Regions from separate parts of the Streptomyces sp. NPDC002513 genome, predicted to be linked through region 3. Evidence: riboswitches for the same ligand, from Rfam matches in the RefSeq annotation. Region 3 holds a riboswitch; each other region holds the start of a gene.
The links. Region 3 has a riboswitch for glycine ahead of gcvT (glycine cleavage system aminomethyltransferase GcvT). Riboswitches for the same ligand answer to the same signal wherever they lie in the genome.
Positions count from the first base shown of each region.

Region 1: another riboswitch for glycine. It lies ahead of gcvP (aminomethyl-transferring glycine dehydrogenase); the one in region 3 lies ahead of gcvT (glycine cleavage system aminomethyltransferase GcvT).
Region 2: another riboswitch for glycine. It lies ahead of gcvP (aminomethyl-transferring glycine dehydrogenase); the one in region 3 lies ahead of gcvT (glycine cleavage system aminomethyltransferase GcvT).

Region 1 is NZ_JBSFXK010000010.1:124,255-133,712, forward strand. Features, by position in the region: gene gcvP (aminomethyl-transferring glycine dehydrogenase) at 1-2,114, opposite strand, end outside; glycine riboswitch at 2,268-2,363, opposite strand; gene speB (agmatinase) at 2,472-3,470, opposite strand; gene ACWD5Q_RS10090 (MFS transporter) at 3,520-4,842, opposite strand; gene ACWD5Q_RS10095 (PucR family transcriptional regulator ligand-binding domain-containing protein) at 4,899-6,482, shown strand; gene ACWD5Q_RS10100 (polysaccharide deacetylase family protein) at 7,055-7,951, opposite strand; gene ACWD5Q_RS10105 (SDR family NAD(P)-dependent oxidoreductase) at 7,984-8,763, opposite strand; gene ACWD5Q_RS10110 (SDR family NAD(P)-dependent oxidoreductase) at 8,763-9,452, opposite strand; gene ACWD5Q_RS10115 (APC family permease) at 9,449-9,458, opposite strand, start outside.
Region 2 is NZ_JBSFXK010000085.1:6,625-16,082, forward strand. Features, by position in the region: gene ACWD5Q_RS32740 (FHA domain-containing protein) at 1-142, shown strand, start outside; gene ftsR (transcriptional regulator FtsR) at 187-942, shown strand; gene ACWD5Q_RS32750 (bifunctional nuclease family protein) at 1,027-1,500, shown strand; gene ACWD5Q_RS32755 (MerR family transcriptional regulator) at 1,882-2,547, shown strand; gene ACWD5Q_RS32760 (DNA polymerase IV) at 2,602-4,032, shown strand; gene ACWD5Q_RS32765 (PRC-barrel domain-containing protein) at 4,202-4,573, opposite strand; glycine riboswitch at 4,688-4,783, shown strand; gene gcvP (aminomethyl-transferring glycine dehydrogenase) at 4,961-7,846, shown strand; gene ACWD5Q_RS32775 (DUF5999 family protein) at 7,966-8,172, opposite strand; gene ACWD5Q_RS32780 (hypothetical protein) at 8,571-9,155, opposite strand.
Region 3 is NZ_JBSFXK010000021.1:73,944-83,401, forward strand. Features, by position in the region: gene ACWD5Q_RS16660 (ABC transporter substrate-binding protein) at 1-927, opposite strand, end outside; gene ACWD5Q_RS16665 (ABC transporter permease) at 996-2,003, opposite strand; gene ACWD5Q_RS16670 (enhanced serine sensitivity protein SseB C-terminal domain-containing protein) at 2,347-3,147, opposite strand; gene ACWD5Q_RS16675 (enhanced serine sensitivity protein SseB) at 3,446-4,237, opposite strand; gene ACWD5Q_RS16680 (AAA family ATPase) at 4,551-5,234, opposite strand; glycine riboswitch at 5,407-5,522, shown strand; glycine riboswitch at 5,523-5,635, shown strand; gene gcvT (glycine cleavage system aminomethyltransferase GcvT) at 5,706-6,827, shown strand; gene gcvH (glycine cleavage system protein GcvH) at 6,937-7,314, shown strand; gene glyA (serine hydroxymethyltransferase) at 7,327-8,589, shown strand; gene ACWD5Q_RS16700 (L-serine ammonia-lyase) at 8,676-9,458, shown strand, end outside.

The DNA of each region.
Region 1 (9,458 bases), on a different contig from region 3:
AACGTCTTGTGCAGGTTGAGGTGGGACACGTCGCCACCGAACTCACCCGGCTTGGCGACCCCGAGCAGCGCGTTGAGGTTGGCACCGTCGACGTACACCTGTCCGCCGTGCTCGTGAACCAGCTCGCACAGCCGGGTGATGCTCTCTTCGTAGACACCGTGTGTCGAGGGGTAGGTCACCATGATCGCGGCCAGGTCCTCGGCGTGCTTCGCGCACTTGGCCGCGAGGTCGGCGAGGTCGACCGTGCCGTCTGGCCGTGACGCCACCACGACGACGCGCATCCCGGCCATGACCGCGGAGGCCGCGTTGGTACCGTGCGCGCTCGCCGGGATCAGGCACACGTCGCGCCCGGACTGGCCGTTGCTCCGGTGATAGGAACGGATCGCGAGCAGGCCCGCGAGCTCGCCCTGCGATCCGGCGTTCGGCTGGATGGAGACCTTGGCGTAACCGGTGACCTCGGCCAGCCATGTCTCGAGCTGCTCGATCAGGGTCAGGTACCCGGTCGCGTCCGTGAGGGGGGCGAACGGGTGCAGGTCCGCGAAGGCGGGCCAGCTGACCGGTTCCATCTCCGTGGTCGCGTTGAGCTTCATCGTGCAGGACCCGAGCGGGATCATGCCGCGGTCCAGCGCGAAGTCACGGTCGGACAGCTTGCGCAGGTAGCGCAGCATCGCGGTCTCGGAACGGTGCTGGTGGAAGACCGGGTGGGTGAGGAAAGGGGAGGTACGACGCAGCCCCGACGGAAGTGCTGCCGAAGCGCCGGTTGCCGGCCCGTCCAGGTCGCCGTCGCCGGCCCGGCCGAAGGCGTCGAGCACGAGGCGGACGTGCTCCTGCGTCGTGACCTCGGAGCAGGAGACGCCGACATGGTCCTCGTCCACCAGCCGCAGCCGCAGACCCTTGCCGTGCGCTGCCGCGACGACCTCCTCGGCCCGGCCGGGGACCCGCACCAGCAGAGTGTCGAAGAACGCGCGGTGCACCACCGTGATCCCGCTCGCCCGTAGACCCGCAGCGATGAGCGTGGCGTGCCGGTGCGTCCGTCGGGCGATCTCGGCCAGACCGTCGGAGCCGTGGTAGACGGCGTACATCGACGCGACCACGGCCAGCAGCACCTGCGCCGTGCAGATGTTCGAAGTCGCCCTGTCGCGCCGGATGTGCTGCTCGCGGGTCTGCAGGGCGAGGCGGTACGCCGGCCGGCCGGCGTCGTCCATGGACACGCCCACGAGCCGGCCGGGCAGATGGCGTGTCAGCCCTTCGCGGACCGCGATGTAGCCGGCGTGCGGCCCGCCGTAGAACAAGGGGACACCGAAGCGCTGGGACGATCCCACGACGATGTCGGCGCCGAACTCGCCCGGCGGCACGAGCAGGGTGAGCGCCAGCAGGTCGGCGGCGACCGTGACCAGCGCCCCGCGCGCCCGTGCCGCAGCGGTCACCTCGCGCAGGTCGCGGACCGCGCCCGAGCAGCCGGGGTAGGACAGCACCACCCCGAAGAAGTCGTCCTCCGGCAGCGGCTCGGCGACATCGATCTCGACGACCTCGACACCGACCGCGTCGGCACGCGTGCGCAGGACGTCGAGGGTCTGCGGCAGGGTGTCGCGGTCGACCAGGACGCGGGTGGACCTCTTCTCGCCGGCGACACGGCGCATGACCGTGACCGCCTCGGCGACCGCCGTACCCTCGTCGAGCAGGGACGCGTTGGCCGTCGGCAGTCCCGTGAGATCGCCGACCATGGTCTGGAAGTTGATCAGCGCCTCGAGTCTGCCCTGGCTGATCTCCGGCTGGTACGGCGTGTAGGCGGTGTACCACGCCGGATCCTCCAGCACGTTGCGCCGGATCACCGCGGGTGTGATGGTCGGGTGGTAGCCGAGGCCGATCATCGGGACGGCGACGGTGTTCCTACGGGCGAGCTCGTGCAGCTCGGCGCGCGCCTCGGCCTCGGTGGCGGCGGCGGGCAGGTTCAGGTCGGAGGTGCTCCGGATGCCGCTCGGGACAGCGGCGTCGATCAGCTCGGTCAGTGTCGGGTAGCCGACGTCGGCGAGCATCTTGGCGCGGTCGGCGTCGCCGACACCGATGTGACGGGCGGCGAACTCGCCGGACGCGGAGGATCCGGGTGAGGTCATGGCGGGAGGCTCCCTGATGGGGGGCGCCGCGGACGCGGCGCCGTGGACGGGTGACCTCCCCGCTCTGTCATCGGTACCTGAGAGCTTCACCACCGGGTCCGGCGGTTTGCACCGTGGGCGCAGGACGTTGACGTCCCGTCTTTCCAGAGTCGCTTCACCGGAGCGGTACTTGTGCCTGAGAGATTCTGGGGAGAGTTGCTCCTTCGGCGCCTCGCCAGGACTGGGCGAGGGCTCTCCCGCTCCGGTTCGAGCAGCGTTTGTGTTGAGTTGTCGAGCCGGACCGCAAGGCCGGGTGGAGGCGCCGTCAGGGCGGGTCGGCACCCTGACGACCCTGGTGACCGTCGATCACGTCCGGAATCAGGCGTGCTCCGATGCCGGGAGCACGGGACTGGCCACGCGGTGCTTCGTCATGAGCGTGACCAGGTCGAACACCACGGTGGCGGCGGCGACGCAGGTGATCTCGGCGTGGTCGTAGGCAGGAGCGACTTCGACCACGTCCCCGCCGACGATGTCGAGTCCGTCGAGGCTGCGCAGCAGGCGAAGCAGCTCTCGGCTGTTGAACCCGCCCATCTCCGGCGTTCCCGTTCCCGGTGCGAATGCGGGGTCGAGCACGTCGATGTCGATGGAGATGTACACCGGTGCGTCGCCCACGCGTCGTCGTACGGCGTCCACCGCCCCGTCGATCCCGATCACGTCGAGGTCCCCGGCACGGATCGCCCGGAAGCCGAACGCCTTGTCGTTCACCAGGTCCATCTGGTCGTAGATCGGTCCGCGGATGCCCAGGTGTATGGACTTGTCCTCGGCGAGCAGGCCCTCTTCGAAGGCCCGGCGGAACACCGTGCCGTGCGTGATCGGAGCGTTGAAGTAGGTGTCCCAGGTGTCGAGGTGCGCGTCGAAGTGGACCAGCGCGATCGGGCCGTACTTGTCCTTGGCCGCGCGCAACATGGGCAGCGCGATGGTGTGGTCTCCGCCGATGCTCACGATGCGCCGGTCGGACCGGCCCGCGATGTCGCGGGCGTAGCCCTCGATCTGGGCGACCGCCTCGTCGATGCTGAACGGCGTACAGGGAACGTCGCCGGCGTCGACGACCTGGAGTGCTTCCAGTGGCGCGGTGTCGAGCTCGACGTGGAACTTCGGGCGCAGGTGACGGGAGGCCTGACGGACGCCCATCGGTCCGAAGCGGGCGCCCGGCCGGTACGACGTGCCCCCGTCGAACGGCACGCCCAGGACCGCGATGTCGTAGTCGCTGACCGAGCCGATGTCCGGGATCCGGGCGAAGGTGCCCAGACCGGCGAAGCGCGGGACCTTCGTGGCGTCGAGGGCGCCGATCGGGGTGGGCCGGTTGTCGTGGTTCATCACGGTCTCCTGTCAGTTCGCGGTGGTGGTGAGGCGGGGTCCGGGAGTCTCAGCAGGGTTGTCGGCCGAGGCAGGTGTCGCTCAGCGATCGGCCTCGGGTCTCGGTGCCCCAGGCCAGCGTGGCCAGGAGCCCGACGACCGACACGACGGCGCCGACCAGGAGCGGCAGGTTCTGGCTCCTGGCCAGGGCGAACGGCATCAGGTAGGTGCCTGCGGCCGCCCCGATGCGGGACAACGCGGTGCCCACGCCGACGGCGGTGGCGCGGATCTCGGTCGGGAAGAGTTCGTTGGGGTAGACCACCTCGAGGAAGCTGGAGCCGCCCGAGGCGAGTGCGAAGACGCAGATCGCGGCGAAGGAGACCCAGGCCGGCGCTCCCGGCGCCAGCCCGGGGATACCGAGAGCGATCCCGATGATCCCGAAGGACCACAGCAGCAGCGCCCGTCGGCCGATCCGCTCGACCAGCCACAGCCCGGGGACGCCGCCGATGACGAACAGCGCGGCGAGGAAGATTTCCGCGACGTTGCCGGTGATTCCCATGCCCGCCAGCAGGTCCGGGGCGAACGAATACAGCGCGAACAGCGGAATCACCTGGGCGGTCCAGAAAATACCGACGAACAGGGTGCGCTCGAGGTATGGCTTGCGGAACACCGTGGCGTAGCTGGTCCTCGCGGCAGCCAGCTCCGCGGCCAGGTCCGCCACGCCGTACCGCGAGCCGAAGACCTTCTTGATCGACCGGTCGGCCTCCTCGGTACGGCCCTTGCTGAGCAGCCAGCGCGGCGACTCTGGAGTGCCGAGCCGCAGGAACAGCGTCACGACGGCGAACACGGCGGGGCTGGCGAGCATGAAGCGCCAGGCGTTCACGCCGAGTTCCTCAAGACCAACGCCCACGAGGTACGCCGCCGCGGCCCCGAGCGCCCAGACCACGAAGGTGGCGCCGAGCATCCGGCCGCGGTACCGCCGCGGGAGGTACTCCGCCAGCAGGGACGTGGCGATCGGGTAGTCGGCACCGATGGCCGAACCGAGCAGGAAGCGCAGGACGACCAGCTGCCAGACCTCGGTCACGAAGGCGGACAGAACGGAGAACAACGCCAGCGCGGCCAGGTCGGCGATGTACATGACGTGCCGGCCGATCTTGTCGGTGACGTATCCGAAGACCGCCCCGCCGAAGAAGATGCCGATCAGGCTGGAGGCCGCGACCAGACCCTTGTCGCCGGTGGTCATGTCCAGCGCCGGGGTGAGCGTGGTGAACGCGACGCCGATGATCGCGATCGCGTATCCGTCGATGAACGGCCCGCCCGACGAGTAGGCGGTCAGCTTCGTGTGGAAGCGCGTCAGGGGCGCGTCGTCAATGAGGTTCGATCCAGCAGCCATGCAGAAGTCCTTGGCTCGGGACGGCCGGGCGGAGGTACTCCTCAAGGTGTACGTCGGTGCCGCAGGGGCCGTGCAGGCTCACCGCGCTCAATGTTCGCCCGGCCGCTTGTACATTCGCTCAACGCCGCTATGCAGACGGTCAAGCTCTGTCGTACCGTGATGCCATGCCGATCACGGTGGGAGAGTTGCTCGAGATGCCGCACCTGCGCCTGCGGCTCCACTCGGGGGCGGGCGCACTGGACCGGCCGGTCTCGTGGACGCACACGACCGACCTGCCTGAGCCGTGGCGGTGGGTGACCGGCGGTGAACTCCTGATGACGAACGGCATGCCGATTCCGCGGAGTGCGTCCGGCCAGGAGGAGCTGGTCCGGCAGCTGGCCGAACATGGCGCCGCCGCGCTTGCCATCGGCGAGCAGATGTATGCCCCGCCGCTGACCAAGCGGCTGGCGCAGACGAGTGAAGAGCTGGGCTTCCCCGTGCTCTGGATCGCCTACCCCATGCCGTTCGTCGCGATCTCCCGCGCGGTCGCCGAGGCGACCCTCCTGGAACAGTCCAAGCGTCTGATCCGGACCGAACGGATCTACCAGGCGCTCCAGCAGGTCTCCTCGCAGAGCTCCGGGCTCAAGACGCTCGCGAGTGCACTGTCCCGCGAGCTCGGCTGCGGCGTCCGGGTGTGCGACCGGCTGACCGGCCACGACTGGTACCCGGGAGTCGCCCCGCTCCCCGAAGAGATCCGCACCGCTGTGGCCGAGCGTCGCGGAAAGCTCCGAGCCGGCGTCATCGCGGTCCGTCTCCACGGAGACCGCCGTGCGCTGCTGGTCGACGTGCCGGTGCATCCGGACGCGGTCCTCGTCGCCCTGCCCGAGCCGACCGAGCAGCCGGACGCGCTGCTGCTGCAGCACGCCGCGACCGTCTGTGCGCTGGCGCTTTCCCAGGCCCGCTTGACCATCGAGCACGACCGCAGGACGGGTGCGGAGCTTTTGCTCCAGATCCTCGACGCAGAGCTGCCACCGTCCGTGGCCCAGCGCCAGCTGGAGGAGTCGGGCCTGCGGCTCGCGGAGGTGGTGTGCGTGGCGGCACGGAACGACGACGACACGGACCTGCTCAGAAATACGCACCTCAACCTATGGCGCTCGGCCGTGCCCCACGTCACGGTGCACCGCGGCGGCGTGTCGCTCACGCTTCTGCCCGACAACGCCGTGCAGGTATGGGTGCAGGCTCTCGGGCAGGGCGGTCAGACGGGTGTCAGCGACCTGGTCGTCCGCCCTGAGCGCGTGGTCGACGCGGCACGAGAAGCCACATGGGCGCTCGACGTCGCGCGGGATCAAGGCACCCCGCTGCTGCGGTACGCCGACGCGGATCCCCTGCTCGGTCCGCGCAACCCGGTCGAGGCACGGGCACTCGTCGATCGCGTACTCGGCCGCATTGTCGAACTGCCGTCTGGGCAGGCCGGCGAACTGTTGATGACTTTGCAGGTGTTCCTCGAAAATGGCAGGTCTTGGCAGCGGACGGCCGAGGCCTTGCACGTTCACCGGCAGACGGTGCTCTACCGCATTCGGCGGATCGAGCAGCTGACCGGGAAACGGGTCGCGGAAACAGGTGATCTGGCCGCGCTGTGGCTCGCTCTGAAGGCTATGTGAGGGCGAGCCCTCGGAAAGGACCGAAGCCCTTTCCTCCACGGCTGGAGATCCCGTGATCCCAGCTCCTCCTGAACGGGGAGTGTCTCATCGACGGCGGGTCTGACGATCATGGAAGCGACGCGAGATGACCGAGACCGCCGTCGAGTCCGAGCTTCAGGAGCCTGCCGTCGAATCAGTGCTGAGCGAGGCGACGGACGAGCAGGTGACCGCGATGCGCCGGGCGGTTCTTGCGCGCGACGAGAGTCCTGGGGGCCGAGCCCGGATCGCCGTGCGTGCCGCACAGAGGAGACCACCGGGGCGCCCGGACAGCCACCGGAGGAGAAACAGGCGATCAAATACGACTTGAAGCGGAACCAGGTCTTACGCGTCCGGTAGCCGGTGCCCTTGCCGGGGAAGTTCGCGGTGAGCGCCGACTCCGTCGTGGACTCCCCGGCGCTCGACCCGCCTGCCTTCCGGTCACCCGCCTTGCCGGTGAGCGCCCGAGAACGCGCGGATGCGCCGCGCATGGCCTTCAGCCAAGTCGTTCGCGGAATCTGCCGGCAGGCGGGGTACGCAGAACGTCGATCCTCTGGTCAGTCCACCTCCGGCTGCGGGAACACCCGCGGCGTCAGGTCCAGCGACCGCACGTGCTCCGCGATCTCCCCGCACGTGGTGACCCACAGCTCCGGCAACCCGGCCATCGTCTCCAGCAGCGACTCCAGCGCGCGCAGCCGCCCCAGCCGGCCGCTGAGGAACGGGTGGATGGTGAGGGTGAAGCAGGACTCGTAGCGGTAGGCCTCGGCGAGCTCGCCGGTCCACATCGACAGTGCCTTGGCGGGGTCCTCGATGACGCCGGGGCCGAAGACCTCGGGGACGAAGGCGAACTGCTCCCAGTCGTCGAGCGCCCACGACACGGGGATCTCGACGATCGAGCGGGCGCCGTCGCCGGGCCGCTCGGCGAGCTCGTAGGGAAGGTCGGAGTCCATCAGGCTGGAGTCGTAGAGGAAGCCGCGGTCGAGCAGGATCTCCGCCGTCGAGTACGACGTCTCCCACAGCGGCGCGCGGTATCCCACGGGCCGGACGCCGAGCACCTTGTCGAGCGACTCGAGTCCGCGGTCGATGACGGCCGCCTCCTCCTTGTACGACAGCCCGGCCATCGCCTCGTGCATGTACCCGTGGTGCGCGATCTCGTGGCCGGCATCGCGGATCCGCCGGAGCAGGTCGGGGTAGCGCTCGACGGTGTACCCGGGCGCGAAGAAGGTCGCCTTGAGGTCGAACCGGTCGAGCAGGTCTAGCACGCGGGGTACGCCGGTCAGCGCGCCGTACGCCTGGTGGCTCATCACGGACAGCCGGTCCCGGGTGCCACGGTCGATGGTGAGGGCGACGTCCTCGGCGTCGAGGTCGAAGCCGATGTTGGCCGCGGCCCGGAAGCCCGTCGGCCAGGCGATCGGGGCGGCCGGCTGGGTGGCGTCGCCGGTGGGGGTGGTCATGACGGTCCCTTCAGATCGAGAGAAGCAGGAGCTCAGGCGCGGGCGCGGGTGCTGCCGCCGTTGGCCGAGACGGTCTGGCCGACGAACGCGGTCAGACCCGGCCGCGAGAGCAGGGCGACGGTGGCGGCGATCTCCTCGGGACGGCCGATCCTGCCTGCGGGGATCTCGGCGCCGTACTGCGCGTGCATCTCCTCCAGGCTCAGGCCGGCGTCGTCGGCGTCCACCTGCAGCTGGGGCGTGTCGATGATGCCCGGCGCGACCGCGTTGACGGTGATGTTCTCGGGCGCCAGCTCACGGCCCAGCGACTTGGTGAGCGCGATGAGCCCCGCCTTCGAGGAGGCGTACGCCGTGGCGCGCGGCCAGCCGACGACCCCCCACTCGGAGGTGATGACGACGATGTTGCCGCGCCCCTTGCGCCGCATCCCGGGCAGCACGGCCTGCACGCACCGGAAGGTGCCTGACAGGTTCGTGTCGATATTGCGCCACCAGTCGTCGAGCGGCTGGTCGAGGATCGGGCTCATCGACATGTACGCCGCATTGCACACCAGTACGTCGACCGGTCCCTGCTCGCGCTCGACCGCGGCGAACGCGGTCCGCACCGCCTCGGGGTCTGCCATGTCGGCCACCACCGGGAAGCCACCGGTCAGCTCGACCACCTCGCGCATCTGCGGGGTGTCGGCCCGGCCGTTCACGCCGACCTTCGCGCCCTCCGCGGCCAGCCGGAGCGCGATCGCCCGGCCGATCCCCTGGGTCGCGCCGGTCACGACGGCGACCCGGCCCTCCTGGTGACGTCGTACGTTCGGCTCGTTCATCAGATCACCGCTCCCATGTTGGGGGAAAGCACTTCGCCGAAGCAGAACCCGCCCTCGTCGACCAGGAACTGCACGGCCTGGGCGATGTCCTCGGGCCGGCCGAGGGCCCGCGCCGGCAGGGACGCCAGGTACTCCGGCGTGCGCTGGGCCGCCGGCAGCAGGGGCGTGTCGGTCGGGCCGGGCGCGACCGCGTTGACGCGGACGCCGTGCTCGGCGACCTCCGCGCCGAGGCTGCGCACGAAGCCGAGGATCGCGCCCTTGGCCGCCGAGTAGTGCGCCTCGCTCTCGGTGCCGCCGATGCCGAGCTCGGAGGAGATCGCCACGACGGCGCCCTCACCCCTGTCGATCATCCCGGGCAGCACCGCCCGGACCGGGTTGAGCAGGCCGCCCACGTGGACGTGCATCATCCGGTTCCAGGCCTCCTCACTGATCTCGCCGACCGGCACCAGCTCGTAGTGCCCCGCCGCCGTGACCAGCACGCCCACCGGCCCGACCTCGGCCTCGATCCGGCCGAAGGCGGCGGACACCGACGCCGGGTCGGCGACGTCGCATACGTAGGAGTGCTTCAGGTGCCCGACGGGACGCAGGTCGAGACCGCAGACGGTCCAGCCCGTCCCCTCCAGCGACCGGCACACGGCCGCGCCGATGCCGGAGGCGGCACCCGTGACGACCGCGACGCGCGCGCTCATCGGACG
Region 2 (9,458 bases), on a different contig from region 3:
GTTCTCGGTCGCCGACGTCGGCAGCCTGAACGGTACGTACGTCAACCGTGAGCGCATCGACCAGGTCCTGCTCCACAACGGCGACGAGGTGCAGATCGGCAAGTACCGGCTGGTCTTCTACGCCAACCAGCGGGGCGTCTGACCCTCCCCCGGACTCTGTCCGGGGGGACCCCCAGGGAAGGTCCCATGCTTCACACACCGAGCGGCGGTGCCGACAGCGGCACCGCCGCCCCGGACAGCGGGCTGATGAGCATCGGCACCGTGCTGAACGTGCTGCGCGAGGAATTCCCCGAAGTCACCGTCTCCAAGATCCGCTTCCTGGAGTCGGAGGGGCTCATCGAGCCGCAGCGCACCCCCTCGGGGTATCGCAAGTTCAGCGTGCGTGACGTCGAGCGCCTCGGTCACGTGCTGAGGATGCAGCGGGACCACTATCTGCCGCTCAAGGTCATCCGCGAGCACCTGGATGCCCTGGAGCGGGGCGAAGAGGTGCGATTGCCGTCCCTGGGCCGTCCGCGTGACACCGGGGACGGGGAGCTGCTGGGGGACCTCCTGGGCGATCCGGAGGCCGCTCCGGCCGCGCGGATCGGCCGCGACGCACTGATGACGGCCGCCGGGATCAGCGCCGAGCAGCTCGCGGAGTGGGAGTCATACGGCCTGGTCACGCCCTATGCGGAGGGGATGTACGACGCCGAGGCCGTTACGGTGGCCACTCTGCTGGCTGAACTGGGCGGGCACGGCATCGAGCCGCGCCATCTGCGGGTGATGAAGGCTGCCGCGGACCGCGAGGCGGGCCTGGTGGACCAGGTGGTCGCTCCGTTGCGGCGCCACCGCAATCCGCAGACCAGGGCGCACGCCGAAGCCCGTACGAAGGAGCTGGCCGGGCTGGCGGTGAAGCTGCACGCGGCGCTGGTGCAGTCCGCTCTGGGCGTGCGGCTGCCCTGAACCGGAGGGTTCGCCGTCGGCGGATCGGCCCGCCCTTCTGTGCCCGACTACCCAAACATCCCGACCACGGCCTAGGGTTGCTGTGTGAACGAGCTCGATGTCGTAGGTGTCCGGGTCGAGATGCCCTCCAACCAACCGATCGTGCTCCTGCGTGAAGTGGGAGGCGATCGCTACCTCCCCATCTGGATCGGCCCCGGGGAGGCGACGGCGATCGCATTCGCCCAGCAGGGTATGGCCCCCGCGAGACCGCTGACGCACGACCTGTTCAAGGACGTGCTGGAAGCCGTCGGCCAGGAGCTCACGGAAGTACGCATCACGGATCTGCGTGAAGGCGTCTTCTATGCCGAGCTGGTTTTTGCCAGCGGCGTCGAGGTGAGCGCCCGCCCCTCCGATGCCATAGCGCTGGCCCTGCGCACCGGGACGCCGATCTACGGCAGCGATGGGGTGCTGGATGACGCGGGTATCGCGATCCCGGACGAGCAGGAGGACGAGGTCGAGAAGTTCCGCGAGTTCCTCGACCAGATCTCTCCGGAGGACTTCGGTACGAGCAGCCAGTGACGGTGTCCCTGCGGGGTGTGTCGGACGGGATGGTGGGCCGAGGGGCGGCTGCGTCGTACGCACGGCGCCCCTGGGTGACCGGGCGCCCGGGCTCGGTGGTCGCTTACGGGACCGGACCGAGGCGGCTCGCCGTGAAGCCGGCCGCTCGGTCAGGAGCCGTGAAGCCGGATCCGGGCACGCGTCATCCGCGAGATCCCCGTCGAGGGCCTGTACGACGTCTCACGATGCGCCGCCAGAGCATTCGGCTAGCCTTTCCCCGCGGTGGTGCAGGGGAAACCACTCCTAGGGTGATTATCACTCGGCGTGCCGAGTGTGGCGATCGTTGACGCACCCCTGGTGACTGCCTACCGTCGAGAAGGCAGGTCAAGGACGGAGGTCGGCGTGAGAAGCAGCGGCGGCGGTACGGCAGGGGGGGCTCCCGGACGCAGTCTGGGAGAGAGCGGTCCGTACCCTCCCCCGAGCTCTCGGTTCCGTTCGAGCGGGGGATACCCCCAGCACAGCGACGCGGCCCCTCAGCGGCCGACCGCCGTACCGGGCGACGCGGAAACGGATTCCGAGAGCGTCGGCTATCGCGGCCCCACGGCGTGCGCCGCCGCGGGCATCACCTACCGGCAGCTGGACTACTGGGCCAGGACGGGACTCGTCGAACCGAGCGTGCGCCCCGCCTCCGGGTCGGGGACCCAGCGACTGTACAGCTTCCGCGATGTCGTCGTACTCAAGATCGTCAAGCGCTTCCTCGACACCGGTGTGTCCCTGCAGAACATCCGCACCGCCGTCCAGCACCTCAGGGAGCGCGGTTTCCGCGACCTGGAGCGGATGACCCTGATGAGTGACGGCGCGACGGTCTACGAGTGCACCTCACCGGACGAGGTCCACGCGCTGCTCCAGGGCGGACAGGGCATCTTCGGCATCGCCGTGGGCGTCGTGTGGCGGGATGTGGAGAACGCGCTGTCGCAGCTGCACGGGGAGCGGGTCGACACCGGGGAGACCCTCGTCGGCCACAATCCGGCGGACGAGTTGGCGCGGCGCCGTAATCGGGCCGTCTGAGACGCGCCGCGACGACCGGTGGCATTGTCAGTGGCGTAGGGCAGCATCGGAGATGTGAGAACCGCGCCCACGATCCTGCATCTCGACATGGATGCCTTCTACGCCTCGGCGGAGCAGGCAGCCAAGCCGAGCCTGCGCGGGAAGGCCGTCGTCGTGGGCGGGCTCGGGCCCCGCGGGGTGGTGGCGACGGCGTCGTACGAGGCCCGTGTGTTCGGGGTGCACTCGGCGATGCCGATGGCCCAGGCGCGCCGGCTCGCGCCGAACGCCGCGTATCTGACGCCGCGCTTCGGGCTCTACCGGCAGATCAGCGAGCAGGTCATGGGGCTGCTGAGGGCCCTGTCGCCGCTGGTGGAGCCGTTGAGCCTCGATGAGGCGTTCGTGGACCTGGAGGCCGGGGGAGCCGCCTGGGACGAGGAGTCGGCGCGGCTCGTGGGGGTCAGGCTGCGCGCGGACATCCGGTCGGTCACGGGTCTGACGGGCTCGGTGGGACTCGCCGCCTCCAAGATGCTCGCCAAGATCGCCTCCGAGCAGGCCAAGCCGGACGGCCTGGTGCTGATCCCGCCGGGCACCGAGCGGGCCCTGCTCGGCCCCCTGTCGGTGCGCACGCTGCCGGGGGTCGGGCCCGCTACCGGGGACCATCTGCGGCGGGCCGGGATCACCACGGTCGACGAGATCGCCGAGGCGGGCGAGGACGAGCTGGTCAGGCTGCTGGGCAAGGCTCATGGGCAGGCGCTGTACGCCATGGCCCTGGCCCGGGACGAGCGGCCCGTCGTGGCGGAGCGGGAGGCCAAGTCGGTCTCGGTCGAAGACACGTATGACGTCGACATCCACGACCGGGTCCGGGTCGGACTGGAGGTGCAGCGGCTCGCGGACCGTTGTGTGCGACGGCTGCGGGACGCCCGGCTGTCGGGAAGGACCATTGTGCTGAAGGTACGCAGGTACGACTTCTCGACCCTGACCCGCTCCGAGACCCTGCGCGGCCCCACGGACGACCCCGCGGTGGTACGCGAGGCGGCCGCGCGGCTGCTGGAGTCCGTGGACACCACCGGCGGGGTCCGGCTGCTCGGCGTCGGCGTCAGCGGGCTCGCCGACTACACGCAGGAGGACCTGTTCGCCCAGGCACACCTGGCGGCCGGGGAGGCGGTGGCCGAGGAGCGTCCGGAGGAGGAGGCCGCCGCCGAGCCCGTCGAGGAGGAGCCGACGGCACCGGCCGAGCCGGTCTGGCGCGCGGGGCAGGACGTGCGGCACATCGACCACGGGCACGGCTGGGTGCAGGGCAGTGGGCTGGGCAGGGTGACGATACGGTTCGAGACGCCCGACTCGGGGCCGGGGCGCGTGCGTACGTTCCGCACCGACGACCCAGGGCTGGAGCCGACGGACCCGCTGCCCCTGGTGCCACCAAGGCCCGAGGCCGCCGAAGAGAGCCTCGGGCCCGCCGAGGCAGGACCCGAGGCGGCCGAGACGCGGGCGGGCAGCGGGGCGTGAGGGCGCGCCGACGGTCCGTGGAGCATGGCGGCGTCCGGGATCTGAACGGTGGCGGTGAGCAGCGGGGCGGGAGGACGCCGCGGGCCGGGACGGGGCCGTGACAAGGCCGTAGAGCAGCGTGGGGCCGGCACGGTCCCACGGCCCATCGACGCGCGGGGGAGGCCCGCTCTCAGGTCCCCTCGGGCTTCGCGAGCCGCCCGAAGTCGCGGTCCGGCGGCGCGGGCGGCGGGGCCACATCGAGGCCGTAGTGGTGGTAGAGCTGCAGCTCCTGTTCGGGCGAGAGGTGCCGTCCGACGCCGAAGTCGGGTGCCTCCTTGATCAGCGCACGTTCGAAGGGCACGTAGAGCGTGCCCTCGACCAGTCGGCTGGGCTCCAGCGGCACGAACGCGTCCCTGCTGAACAGACCTGTCCGTATGGCAGCCCACTCCGGCACCCCGGTCGCGTCGTCGAGATAGACCTCGTCGATCGTGCCGATCTTGACCCCATTGCGGTCGAACGCCTTGCGGCCGATCAGATTCCGCGGATCGATATCGGTCTGCACGGTCCCTCCAACTGGTCGCAACACATCCGTCAGCACTACAAAAGAGCACATTCAGCACGACGGCCACTCGAAGGTTGCCTGGTGGTCCCCGCTGGTAGTCTGGCAAGCGGCTGCTGACCCCGTGCGGGAGAGTCCTCCGGAGCGATCCGGAGGCGCCGAAGGAGCAAACCCTCCCCGGAATCTCTCAGGCACACGTACCGCACGGACGAGGTCACTCTGGAAAGCAGGGCGGGTGTCGACGGCTCCCGCTCTCACCGACGGTGAAAACCGGAGCGCCTTCGGGCGGACCGGTGAAGCTCTCAGGTCGAGATGACAGAGGGGGAGGCCGTCGGGGTACCCGCGCCGGGGTGCCCCTCGAAGGTCGCGTCAGACCAGGAGGCCTCCGCAATGACCGCCCATCGCATTCCGCTCTCCGAGCTCGAACAGGGAACGCCCTTCGAGCAGCGCCACATCGGGCCCGACCAGGAAGCGCGGGCCAAGATGCTCGCGCAGGTCGGCTACGGCTCGCTCGACGAACTCACGGCCGCCGCGGTCCCGGATGTGATCAAGAACGCCGATGCCCTCGACCTGCCGGGCGCGCGCACCGAGGCCGAGGTGCTGGCCGAGCTGCGCTCGCTCGCCGGCCGCAACCAGGTCCTCGACTCCATGATCGGTCTCGGATACCACGGCACCTTCACGCCGCCGGTGATCCTCCGGAACGTGATGGAGAACCCGGCCTGGTACACCGCGTACACCCCCTACCAGCCGGAGATCTCGCAGGGCCGGCTCGAGGCGCTGCTGAACTTCCAGACCATGGTCGCCGACCTCACCGGCCTGCCGACCTCCGGTGCCTCCCTGCTCGACGAGGGCACGGCAGCCGCCGAGGCGATGGCGCTGTCCCGGCGCATGGGCAAGAACAAGAAGGGCCTGTTCCTGGTCGACGCGGACGCGCTGCCGCAGACGATCGCCGTGATCCAGACCCGTGCCGAGCCCACCGGCGTCGAGGTCGTCGTCGCCGACCTCGGCGACGGCATCCCGGCCGAGGTCGCCGGGCGGGAGATCAACGGCGTACTGATCCAGTACCCGGGCGCCTCCGGTGCCGTACGCGACATCAGGCCGGTCATCGAGCAGGCCCACGAGCTGGGCGCGCTCGTCACCGTCGCCGCCGACCTGCTCGCGCTCACGCTGCTGACCTCGCCCGGCGAGCTGGGCGCCGACATCGCCGTCGGCACCACCCAGCGCTTCGGTGTGCCGATGGGCTTCGGCGGCCCGCACGCCGGCTACATGGCCGTGCAGGAGAAGTTCGCCCGGAGCCTGCCGGGACGGCTCGTCGGCGTCTCCGTGGACGCGGACGGACACAAGGCGTACCGGCTGGCGCTGCAGACGCGGGAGCAGCACATCCGCCGGGAGAAGGCGACCAGCAACATCTGCACCGCCCAGGTGCTGCTCGCGGTGATGGCCGGGATGTACGCCGTCTACCACGGGCCCGAGGGCCTGCGGACCATCGCGCGACGCACGCACCGGTACGCCGCGATCCTCGCCGCGGGACTCACCGCAGGCGGAGTCGAGGTCGTCCACGGTTCCTACTTCGACACTCTCACCGTGCGGGTGCCGGGCCGGGCCGACGCGGTCGTCACCGCCGCCCGCGAGCGGAGTGTGAACCTGCGCCTCGTCGACGCCGACCATGTGTCGATCGCCTGTGACGAGACGACCGGCCGGGCCCAGCTCGGAGCCGTCTGGACCGCGTTCGGCGTCGAGGGCGATGTCGCGGCGCTGGATACGACGGCCGAGGACGCGCTGCCGCAGACGCTGCTGCGCACCGACGACTACCTCACGCACGTGGTCTTCCACCAGCACCGTTCCGAGACCGCGATGCTGCGCTACCTGCGCCGGCTGGCCGACCGCGACTACGCGCTCGACCGGGGCATGATCCCGCTGGGCTCCTGCACCATGAAGCTGAACGCGACCACCGAGATGGAGCCGGTGACCTGGCCCGAGTTCGGGCAGCTGCACCCCTTCGCGCCCGCCGAGCAGGTACAGGGCTACCTCACGCTCATCCGTGAGCTGGAGGAGCGGCTCGCCGAGGTCACCGGCTACGACAAGGTCTCCCTCCAGCCCAACGCCGGTTCGCAGGGTGAGCTGGCCGGTCTGCTCGCAGTGCGCGGCTACCACCGCGCCAACGGCGATGACCAGCGCACCGTGTGCCTCATCCCGTCCTCCGCGCACGGCACGAACGCCGCCAGCGCCGTCATGGCCGGTATGAACGTCGTCGTCGTGAAGACCGCGGAGGACGGCGAGATCGATGTCGAGGACCTGCGCGCCAAGATCGAGAAGTACCGCGACGAGCTGGCCGTGCTGATGATCACCTACCCGTCTACGCACGGTGTGTTCGAGGAGCACGTCGCCGACATCTGCGCCGCCGTGCACGAGGCCGGAGGCCAGGTGTACGTCGACGGTGCCAACCTCAACGCCCTGGTCGGCCTCGCCAAGCCCGGCCACTTCGGCGGCGACGTCTCGCACCTCAACCTGCACAAGACGTTCTGCATCCCGCACGGCGGCGGCGGCCCCGGCGTCGGCCCGGTCGGTGTGCGGGCGCACCTGGCGCCGTACCTGCCGAACCACCCGCTGCAGCCCGCGGCCGGTCCGGAGACGGGCGTCGGCCCGATCTCGGCCGCCCCGTGGGGCTCGGCGGGCATCCTGCCGATCTCGTGGGCGTACGTCCGGCTCATGGGCGGGGAGGGCCTCAAGCGGGCCACGCAGGTGGCGGTGCTCTCCGCCAACTACGTCGCCAAGCGCCTGGAGCCGCACTACCCCGTCCTCTACACCGGCCCGGGCGGCCTGGTCGCGCACGAGTGCATCATCGACCTGCGCCCGCTGACCAAGGCGACCGGTGTGAGCGTCGACGACGTCGCCAAGCGGCTGATCGACTACGGCTTCCACGCACCGACCATGTCGTTCCCGGTGGCAGGCACGCTGATGATCGAGCCGACCGAGTCCGAGGACCTCGCCGAACTCGACCGGTTCTGCGACGCGATGATCGCCATCCGTGCCGAGATCGAGAAGGTCGGCTCGGGGCAGTGGCCCGCCGAGGACAACCCGCTGCGGGGCGCCCCGCACACCGCGGCGGCGCTCGGCGGCACGTGGGAGCACGCGTACACGCGTGAGGAGGCCGTCTTCCCGGCCGGCGTGTCGGCCGCGGACAAGTACTGGCCGCCGGTGCGCCGCATCGACCAGGCCTTCGGCGACCGCAACCTGGTCTGCTCCTGCCCGCCGCTGGACGCTTACGACGAGTAATCGCCGCGGGATATGCGTCGGGGCCGGTGCGGAGCGTATGTCTCCGGCCGGCCCCTCGTGTCACGGGGGCAGTATGTGCCCCTCGTAGCGCGGGGCAGCGTCTGCCCCGCGCGCGCCGCTCAGGCGGCCGTCGTCACCCGGTCGATGCCCAGCGGGCGGTGCGGGGCGATGATCTGGCCGTCGGGCAGAAGCTCACCGGTGTCCTCGAAGAGCAGAACGCCGTTGCACAGCAGGCTCCATCCCTGCTCCGGGTGGTGCGCCACGAGACGGGCGGACTCCCGGTCGGCGGATTCGGCGGTCGGGCACGGTGGCTGGTGCTGGCACATGGTGGATGGGATCTCTCGCTCTGTCGTGACGGGTGAGATGGCTGTCGTGTCTGTCCTGCGGCTCGTCGTGTCGTTCATGGCCGCCCCCCGTTGGCGATACGTTCCGGGACCAGTGTTGCCCCACGGCCGTCAATCCGCAGGCATTTCGCTGTACCGGTTCTCACAGGTTCATGACGCGTCACCCGTGCGGACGGTTCGGCCCAACTCCCCTGTCTCTTCCGGCGGTTTGCGATGGCCGGAAGGGGCTGGTGAGGGCGGGCAGGCCCTCACTTCGTCTCTCGTACGAGCACGGTGGGGCACGTGCGAGCGAGGGGCACGCGGGCGTTTCGACGCGCGCACGGAACGTGCCCCGCGGCTGTTTCCGGCGGCGGGGCACGGGTCGGGGACGGTGCTGGTGCCTAGGCGGGCGAGCCGAGCAGCGGGGCCGGAGTCATGCGCAGGGTGAGCACCGGCAGGAGGTCGGCGGCGCGATGCGGGCGGTGCGCCGCTATGCCGGGCGGGGCCGGGGCGAGCGGAACCAGGAGATCGGTCGCCGCCAGGGAGCCGGACGCGCCGTCGGCGGAGCAGTCGCCGTGCAGCCACAGGGTGAGCATGTACAGCTTCGGCACGGACAGCAGCCGGGCCTGGTAGGGCTGTGTCACCGACTCCGCCTGGCGCAGGGCGCGTTCGGTGGCGGCGATGTAGGGGCCTTCGAAGAAGTGCGAGAACGCCCAGCCGTCAGGGGTGAGCATGGTCTCGGCGGCGGCGACGGCGCGGTCCCCGGAGCGCATGAGGAAGCGCCACCCCGCGAGCCGGGTGGTCCACTCGCCCGTGGGAGTGATCCGGTCCAGTACGTGCACGGGCAGCGGGAGTTCGGGTGTCACGGGTCCCTGGGCGGCTCGCAGGGACGGAGTACGAGCCTCCTGGACCGCGGTGGGGGAACCGAGTGCCGTGAGGACGGAACGGAGAGCGGGCGCGGGTGCCGGGGGGACATGCAGCAGCATGGTGGGTCGCCTCTCATTCGACAGGCACGGTGGCGCGGGGGCGATGCGGGAAGGGCGGGCGGACGTCGCTGTCAGCTCTGGGGGTCAGAGGAGCGGGGGAACTGCGCCCGGACGAATGGAGGCGCTGTGACGACAGGCCCAGGACCGTGCACGCCGACTCTCTCTGCCCCGTCCGGCGAGTTTATACGACGCGTGTTCATACAATGTTTCGGCTAGTCGTCCCGCACATGACGAACAAGGGGATATCCGGTCGCTGATTAGCGGGATTCGTCCCGATATCGCGCGGGGCCTCCCAGGCGTGAC
Region 3 (9,458 bases):
CTGGTTGAGGTCCAGGTCGTAGTCGCCGGCGATCAGACGCTGGTCCATGTCGTTGGCGTTGGTGAACAGCTTGACGGTGATCGTGTCCGGGTACGCCTTGCGGACCGTGTCGGAGGACTGCTTCCAGCTGGCGTTCCGGACCAGGGTGAGGCCCTTGCCCGGGTCGTACGACTGGAACTTGTAGGGGCCCGAGGAGAACGGGTGCAGACCGTACTTGGACTTGGTGTCCATGTCCTGGCGCACCGGCGATGCCGAGGGCAGCGCGATCATCTGCAGGAAGTCCGAGTTGGCCTCGGGCAGGTGGAAGACGACCGTCTTGTCATTGGGCGTGTCGATCGCCTTCAGGCCCAGGTGGTCCTTGGAGGTGTCCTTGTAGGGGCCCTTGTACGCGCTCTTGGGGTCGAGCACGTTCTTGAGGTAGACCGGACCGCCCGACAGGACATCCTGTGCCCACTGGCGCTCGATGCCGTACTTGATGTCCTGGGAGGTGATCGGCTTGCCGTCCTCCCAGGTGATCCCGTCGCGCAGGGTGAAGGTGTAGGTCTTGCCGCCGTCCGAGACCTTGCCCATGTCGGTGGCGAGGTCGGGCTGCAGCTCGGCGCCCGTCTTGCCCGGCTCGGTCTTGTAGGTGACCAGCTGACGGCTGTAGTAGCGCATGAAGTTCCACGCCATGCCGTAATAGGCGCGGGTGGTGTCCCACGAGTCGGCGTCCTGCGCGCTCGCGAACTTCAGCGTGCCGCCCTTCTTGGCCAGCGAGGCCTGGGCGACCTTGTTGTTCGCCGCGTCGAAGCCGGCCGCGCCGTCCTTCGAACCGCCGCCGTTGTCACCGCCGCTGCCGCCGCACGCCGCCGTGGTCAGCAGCGCGGCGACCACCGCTGCAGCGGCCATGGCCTGCTTGCGCCGCCCTGAGGTGCGTTGGGTAGTCACGATCTCGGATCCTCCGGATAGATGAGAGACCCCGTGTCGGTGCCACGGGTCGCTGGGGGTACGGCAGTTCAGCGGGAGCCCTTGGGGTCCAGCGCGTCGCGCACGCCGTCACCGAAGAGGTTGAAGGCGAGCACGGTGATGAAGATCGCCACACCGGGGACCACCATGTACATGGGGTCCGAGTCGTAGTAGTCGATCGCGTTCGAGAGCATCTGGCCCCAGGAGGCGGTGGGCGGCTTCACGCCCACGCCGAGGAAGCTGAGCGCCGCTTCGGTGAGGATGTTGGTCGGGATCATCATCGTCGTGTAGACGATGATCGGCGCCACGAGGTTGGGCAGCAGCTCCTTGAACAGGATGTAGAACCGGCCGGCGCCGAGGGAGCGGGCCGCCTCGACGTACTCGCGCTCACGCATCGAGAGCGTCTGACCGCGCACCACACGTCCGACGTAGGGCCAGCCGAAGAACCCGATGACCAGGATCATCACGAAGACGCGCACGGCCGAGCCGCTCAGCCCCAGCATCTTGTCCGGCATGACCGAGACCAGCGCGATGATGAACAGCAGCTGCGGGAAGGCGAGTAGACCGTCCATGACCCGGCTGACGACCGAGTCGACCCACCCGCCGAAGAAGCCGGCGAGGATGCCGAGCACGGTGCCGAGGACGATCGCGACCAGCGCGGAGAGGAAACCCACGAGGAGCGAGATCTGTCCGCCGTAGACGATGCGGGCGAAGATGTCGCGTCCGTTGACCGGCTCCACACCGAGGAGATGGTCACCGCTGATGCCGCCCAGGGACCCCGTGGGCGTGCCGAACAGCGGGTCGATCAAGTTCTCGTGGTACGCATCGGGGTCCTGCCCGACCAGGCTCGTGATCACGGGGGCGAAGACCGCCATCAGGATCAGCACCAGCACGACGACGCCACCCGTCAGGGCGAGCTTGTCCCGCTTGAGGCGCTCCCAGGCGATCCGGCCCAGGGAACGCCCCTGGACACCCTTCTCCCCGGCAGCCGCAAGCGCCGCTTCCTCGGCGGCACTCGGTGCCGCTTCCGCGGTCGGCTCGTGCAATGGTGCCGTCATCTGGCAGGGACCCCTCTCAACCGGCGGTGACCGGCCCGCACTTGCCGCGGTGGCGGCATGATCAGTCCGTCGTACACAGGGGTTGGAACCCCTTGAAGCGGGAGTCTTCAACGCTTCGGCGATCAGTTGCCAGACTTGACGGTGAATGGATGCGTAAACGTGATGCGGGCAAGGGGGTTCCGTTATCCGGACGTTGGGTAACGGGGTGCGGACACCCGCCAACCGGGACACACCGCACGAGACTCGGATCATCCACCCGCATCTACGCGCGAAGAGGGGCTCCTGGCGGCGGACCTGACCGATCCTCGGACAGCCCGGTGACCGACCCCGGCGCGGTCCTCGGTCAGTAGGCGCCGCGCCCCGGCGGATAGCCGTACCCCCCGGCCGCCGGAGCCTGGGCCGGGGCGGCGTGGGCCTCACGGTCGTAGAACGGACGGGCGTGGGCGCGGAGCCACATCGCGACCGGGTCGTGCGCGTCGGACATGGCGACGGTCGACACGGGCAGCCCCTCCGGGACCGCCCCGACGGAGCTCTGCATCATCGCGCGCACCGAGTCGACGGCGGGCGGCGAGGTGTCGTAGACGTCCAGGCCGATCGCCAGATAGGGAGCGCCGAGGGCGGGCTGCACCCAGGCGCGCCGCAGCGAGCGCACCGCGGGTGTGCGGTGTGCGTTCTGCGTGAGGAGGGCGTAGAACTGTGGGATCGCGATGACCGGTTCGGCGAGCCGGAGCGGGCCGGCGGGCTGACGCTCCAGGCCGGTCGCGATGCGGCGCAGATCCAGCCAGGGGATGCCGACGCCGCCGCCCGGCGCATGCGGGTTGAGCCACAGGCCGTAGTGGTCCGGGTAGAGGGTGCGGGCCGCGTCGAGGCCGTCGACCACCTCGTAGGAGCGGTTCCAGCCGCAGGCCGAGAGTTCCTGGGCGGAGGTGACGCAGGGCGCGTAGCCGTAGCCGTTCACCTCCATGTGTCCGTACTGGGCGTCGGGCGAGCCGGCCTGGCCGTGCCAGAGCAGCATCCAGACCTGGCCGGAGGACGGGGTCGCGAGGACGCGCAGCAGCGCCTCGTAGGCGTCGTAACGCCCGGGCGTCACCTGGCGCAGCATCTGCTCGACCTGTCCGGCCGCGGCCGTGCCCGACGCGCTCACCCTCTACCGCCCCTTCACGACAAACCTGACAACCCCGACGGAGACCTTCGGTGCGTGGTGCACGGCTCTCAGCCGCGCCGCCCCGACCCAGTGCCCCGACAGGGCACTGGCCATTCTCTCCTGTCCGCGGGACACCGCATCCCCCCGCGGCCGCGCCGGGGACCGGGCCCCCGCCCCGGGCCGGAGACGGGCTTGTCCCGTCCCGGCCATGAAACCAGGTTAAGGCGCCCTACTGACAGCGCCTTGACGCGCACCGCCCCGCATCGCCCCGGCACCGCGTGCCGCGGGCGCGGGCGGCTCAGTAACCGTGCTGGTAGAACGGCCGTACGTGCTCCCGCAGCCACTCCCCGACCGGGTCCTGCGCCACATCCAGGAACACCATGTTCACGGGCACGCCCACCGGCACCTGCCCGAGCGCCCGGCCGAGCGCGTCCAGCGGGAGCGTACGTATGTCGGCCTCCTGGGAGGAGAGTTCGACGCCGATGAACATCACCGGGTCGGCGGTCTCGATCGCGGCCAGGCAACGGCGCGCGGTGAGCACCACCCCGGTCGCCGCGAACTCGGCGGAGGCGGCGGCGAGGAAGTCCACCGGGTCGTCCTGCCAGTCGGGCTCGAACAGCCGGACGCGCCCGCCGCTCACGGGGCCGTCCAGCGGGGTGCGCCCGGCGCGGCACAGCTCGGCCACCGCGTCCGGCGGCAGCGGCACGCCCACCACGCCGCCGGGGTTGACCGCGATGCCGACCTGCGGGGGCAGCCCGCGGGCGAACTCGACGGCGGGCGCGATCGTGTACGACATGTGGTTGCCGACGACCTGGCGGAACTGCTCCTCCGAGGTGAACACCGGCACATACGCCTGCCCCTCGATCTCCACCGTGGGCAGGTCGAGCGGGCCGCTGTGCGGGCCGCCGCCGCTCGGCAGCGGCACCCACAGGAAGCTGCGGCCGAGGACCTCCACGATCCGGCCGCCGGCCGAGGGGATGCCGAGCGAGGCGGAGAGCACCTCCTCCAGCTCGTTGCCCGGCCAGCCGCCGTGCGGATGGGGGTGTGCCTGTGCGGGGAAGTCCGCGGGAAGGTCCGCCGGGAAGTCCATCTCTGCTACCGCCTGCGAAAGAGCTGAGGAACCACTGCTGAGATGCGCAAGGCTAACGGGTACGCGGGCCGCGCCCCTCAGGCGGCGAAGCCGGCCCCGGTGCGCGAAGGCGGCCCCGGTCCCGCGTAACCAGCTCCGGTCCGCGCAACCGGCCTCGGGTCCGGAGTCGGCCCCCTCGGTTCGCCGAGCCCGCCCCGGTCCCGCGCGACCGGCCACGATCGCACGCAGCCGACCTCGGTCCCGCGAAACCGTCCTTGCTCCCGCAATGCCCGCCCCGGTCCCGCGCGAGCGCCCCCCGTCCGCGGCGTCGGCGTCAGCCCGCGAAGTCGATCCGGCGCAGGACGTCCGCCGCCTGACGGTCGAGGAGGACCACCGAGCCGCAGCCGTCCGGGACGGTGCCCCGCTCGACGGAGCCCAGCAGACGCCCGGCGGCCCGGCGGTGCCTGAGGAACGCGTACCGCGACACGCCCCGGCCGCGCTCGCGCTGGCCCGCCAGGGCCGCGTCCGTGGTGACGTCGAGCACGAGCAGATGGAGGGTGCCGCCGCGGCGGCGGGCCGCGCGGGCCAGCCAGGAGCGCACCCAGGGCTGCGTCCCGCAGTCGTGGACGACGACCCCGGTGCCGGTGCGCAGGGCGCGGCGCAGGCCGGCGTAGTGGGCGAGGCGGACGAGGGGGCGGTAGACCGCGTACGGCAGGAAGCGGGAGAGGCGCTCGTCCCAGCGGTCGCGGACGTCCTGGGAGTCGATCCGCGCCCCCCGTACCGCACGGCGCATGAGGGTGGACTTGCCGCTGCCGGGCAGACCGGTGATCACGACGACGTCGCCCGCGTCGAAGGTGAGCCCCCGGGGGACGCGCCCGGCCCGGTCGCGCAGATCACGGACCTGGGCGCCGGTGGCCGCCCGCGGTGCCCGGCGGGCCTGCCGGGCCGGGGCTCCCGGCCGGCTGTGCACCGCGAAGCCCGAGGTCGTCGCGTACGCCGTCGTCCTGTTCACCGTGATCGTCCTCCCCTGGGGGGTCAGGAAGTCCCCTCCCCGTCGAGCGTAAAGAGAAGGTAATGCGCGGTGTCTCGTGATTCCGTCGCCGTAGCGCCACAAGCCGGTTACAGGTGCGGCCCTGCCGTGATCGGACGAGGCGTGCAATGATGTGCCCGCCAACTGCATACCGGCCGCTTGAATCCGCGCGGGAGAGTCCCGGGTCCGTACGTCGTCTGCCGTACGTCCACCCCGGGCGCCGAAGGAGCAAGTCCCTCCCTTGAATCTCTCAGGCCCCGATACCGCGCGGGCGAGGCACATCTGGAAAGCGGGCCGCCACCGGCGGCTCCACCCAAGGTGCAAGCCATGACACCCCGCCGCGCGGGGTCATGGCGAACCTCTCAGGTTCCGATGACAGATGGGGAGGAAACGACCTCGCCCTCCCCGCGCCCGGCTTCGCTCGCGCGAGGGGACCCCATCGCCCTGGGAGCACAACCGATGAGCAGTAGCAGCCCCCTGCGCCACACCGCACTCGATGCCCTGCATCGTTCGCTGGGCGCGACGATGACCGACTTCGCCGGCTGGGACATGCCCCTGCGGTACGGCTCGGAGCGCGACGAGCACCTCGCCGTCCGGACGAGGGCGGGCCTCTTCGACCTCTCACACATGGGCGAGATCACGGTGTCCGGTCCCGAGGCCGTCCGGGTGCTGGACCACGCCCTGGTCGGCAACATCGGCTCGGTCGGTGTCGGCCGCGCCCGCTACACCATGATCTGCCAGGCGGACGGCGGCATCCTCGACGACCTGATCGTGTACCGGCTCGGCGAGCGGGAGTACATGGTCGTCGCCAACGCCTCCAACGCCCAGGTGGTGCTGGACGCGCTCGTGGAGCGGTCCGCCGGCTTCGACGCCGAGGTGCGCGACGACCGGGACGCCTACGCGCTGATCGCCGTCCAGGGCCCGGAGTCCCCCGGCATCCTGAAGTCCCTCACCGACGCCGACCTGGACGGCCTGAAGTACTACGCGGGCCTGCCCGGCACGGTCGCCGGCGTCCCCGCGCTGATCGCCCGCACCGGCTACACCGGCGAGGACGGCTTCGAACTGTTCGTCGCCCCCGAGCACGCCGAGAAGCTGTGGCAGGCGCTGACCGAGGCGGGCGCGCCGGCCGGCCTGATCCCCTGCGGTCTGTCCTGCCGGGACACGCTCCGCCTGGAGGCGGGCATGCCGCTGTACGGGCACGAGCTGACCACCTCCCTGACCCCCTTCGACGCCGGGCTCGGCCGGGTCGTGAAGTTCGAGAAGGAGGGCGACTTCGTGGGGCGCGCGGCGCTCCTCGAGGCCGCCGAGCGCGCGGCGCAGCACCCGCCGCGCGTCCTGGTCGGCCTGGTCGCCGAGGGCCGGCGCGTGCCGCGGGCCGGGTACGCCGTCGTCTCCGGCGGCGAGGTGATCGGCGAGGTCACCTCCGGCGCGCCCTCCCCCACGCTGGGCCGGCCGATCGCGATGGCGTACGTCGACGCCGCGCACTCCGCGCCCGGCACGGCCGGGGTCGCGGTGGACATCCGGGGCAGCCACGAGCCGTACCAGGTCGTGGCGCTGCCGTTCTACAAGCGCCAGAAGTAGACACCGGGCCCGGGCCGGACGGGGCACCGCCCGCCGTCCGCCCTGCTCACGGACTTCTTCAGCAGTCCCCCTTCACCACCACTCCCCCGCGTACAGGAGAATTCAGGCCATGAGCAACCCCCAGCAGCTGCGTTACAGCAAGGAGCACGAGTGGCTGTCGGGCGCCGAGGACGGCGTCTCGACGATCGGCATCACGGAGCACGCGGCCAACGCGCTCGGCGATGTCGTGTTCGTCCAGCTCCCGGAGGTCGGTGACACGGTGAGCGCGGGCGAGACCTGCGGCGAACTGGAGTCGACCAAGTCGGTCAGCGACCTCTACTCCCCGGTCTCCGGCGAGGTCACGGACGTCAACGAGGACGTGGTGAACGACCCGTCGCTGGTGAACTCCGCCCCCTTCGAGGGCGGCTGGCTGTTCCGGGTGCGCGTGTCGGAGGAGCCCGCCGACCTGCTCACCGCGGACGAGTACACCGAGTTCTCCGGCAGCTGAGGAACCGTATCCATGTCGATTCTGAACACTCCCCTGCACGAGCTCGACCCGGATGTCGCCGCCGCCGTCGACGGCGAGCTGCACCGTCAGCAGTCCACCCTCGAGATGATCGCCTCGGAGAACTTCGCCCCGGTCGCGGTCATGGAGGCCCAGGGCTCGGTCCTCACCAACAAGTACGCCGAGGGCTACCCGGGCCGCCGCTACTACGGCGGCTGTGAGTACGTCGACGTGATCGAACAGATCGCCATCGACCGCGTCAAGGAACTCTTCGGCGCCGAGCACGCCAACGTGCAGCCGCACTCGGGTGCCCAGGCCAACGCGGCGGCGATGTTCGCGCTGCTCCAGCCCGGCGACACGATCATGGGGCTGAACCTGGCGCACGGCGGGCACCTGACCCACGGCATGAAGATCAACTTCTCCGGCAAGCTCTACCACGTGGTCGCGTATCACGTGGGCGACGACGGCACCGTCGACATGGCCGAGGTCGAGCGCCTCGCCAAGGAGAACCGGCCGAAGCTGATCGTCGCGGGCTGGTCGGCCTACCCGCGCCGGCTCGACTTCGCCGCCTTCCGCCGGATCGCGGACGAGGTCGGCGCGTACCTCATGGTCGACATGGCGCACTTCGCCGGTCTGGTCGCGGCGGGTCTGCACCCGAACCCGGTCCCGCACGCCCACGTGGTCACCACCACCACCCACAAGACGCTGGGCGGTCCCCGCGGTGGCGTGATCCTCTCGACGGCCGAACTGGCCAAGAAGATCAACTCCGCGGTCTTCCCCGGTCAGCAGGGCGGTCCCCTGGAGCATGTGATCGCCGCCAAGGCGGTCGCCTTCAAGATCGCGGCGAGCGAGGACTTCAAGGAGCGCCAGCAGCGTACGCTGGAAGGCGCCCGCATCCTGGCCGAGCGCCTGGTCGAGGACGATGTCCGGGCCGTGGGCGTGGACGTCCTGTCGGGCGGCACCGATGTGCACCTCGTCCTGGTCGACCTGCGGAACTCCGAGCTGGACGGTCAGCAGGCCGAGGACCGCCTGCACGAGGTCGGCATCACGGTCAACCGCAACGCGATCCCGAACGACCCGCGCCCCCCGATGGTCACCTCGGGCCTCCGGATCGGCACGCCCGCCCTGGCGACCCGCGGCTTCACGGCCGAGGACTTCGCCGAGGTCGCGGACGTCATCGCCGAGGCGCTCAAGCCGTCCTACGACGCCGCGGCGCTGAAGGCCCGGGTGACGGCCCTGGCCGACAAGCACCCGCTGTACCCGGGGCTCGCCCAGTAAGTCACCTTCCGGCCGGCACCGCGCACACTGGAGAGGAGCGCGGTGCCCGGCCGGCCCCTGCACCACCCCCGTATTGAGGAGTCCCCGTGGCCATCTCGGTCTTCGACCTGTTCTCGATCGGCATCGGCCCGTCCAGCTCCCACACGGTCGGCCCGATGCGCGCTGCACGCATGTTCGTCCTCCGCCTGCGCAACGAGGGCCTGCTGGAATCGGTCGCGTCCGTGCGCTCGGAGCTGTACGGCTCCCTGGGCGCCACCGGCCACGGCCACGGCACGCCCAAGGCCGTGCTGCTCGGGCTCGAAGGCCACTCGCCGCGCACGGTGGACGTGGAGAGCGCGGACCAGCGGGTGGAGGACATCAGGGAGTCCGGCCGCCTCTGGCTGCTCGACGAGCAGGAGATCGCGTTCTCCTACGACGACGACCTGGTGCTGCACCGCCGCAAGACGCTCCCCTACCACGCGAACGGCATGACCCTGTGGGCGTACGACGCCTCGGGGACCGAATTGCTGGCCAAGACGTACTACTCGGTGGGCGGCGGCTTCGTCGTCGACGAGGACGCGGTCGGCGCGGACCGCATCAAGCTCGACGACACGGTGCTGAAGTACCCCTTCCGCACCGGGGACGAGCTGCTGCGTCTGACCAAGGAGACCGGTCTGTCGATCTCCTCGCTGATGCTGGAGAACGAGCGGGCCTGGCGCACGGAGGAGGAGATCCGCGAGGGCCTGCTGGAGATCTGGCGGGTCATGCGGGAATGCGTGGCGCGCGGCCTGTCCCGTGAGGGCATCCTGCCGGGCGGTCTGAAGGTGCGCCGCCGCGCGGCCGTCACCGCGCGCCAGCTCCGGGCCGAGGGCGACCCGCTGGCCCACGCG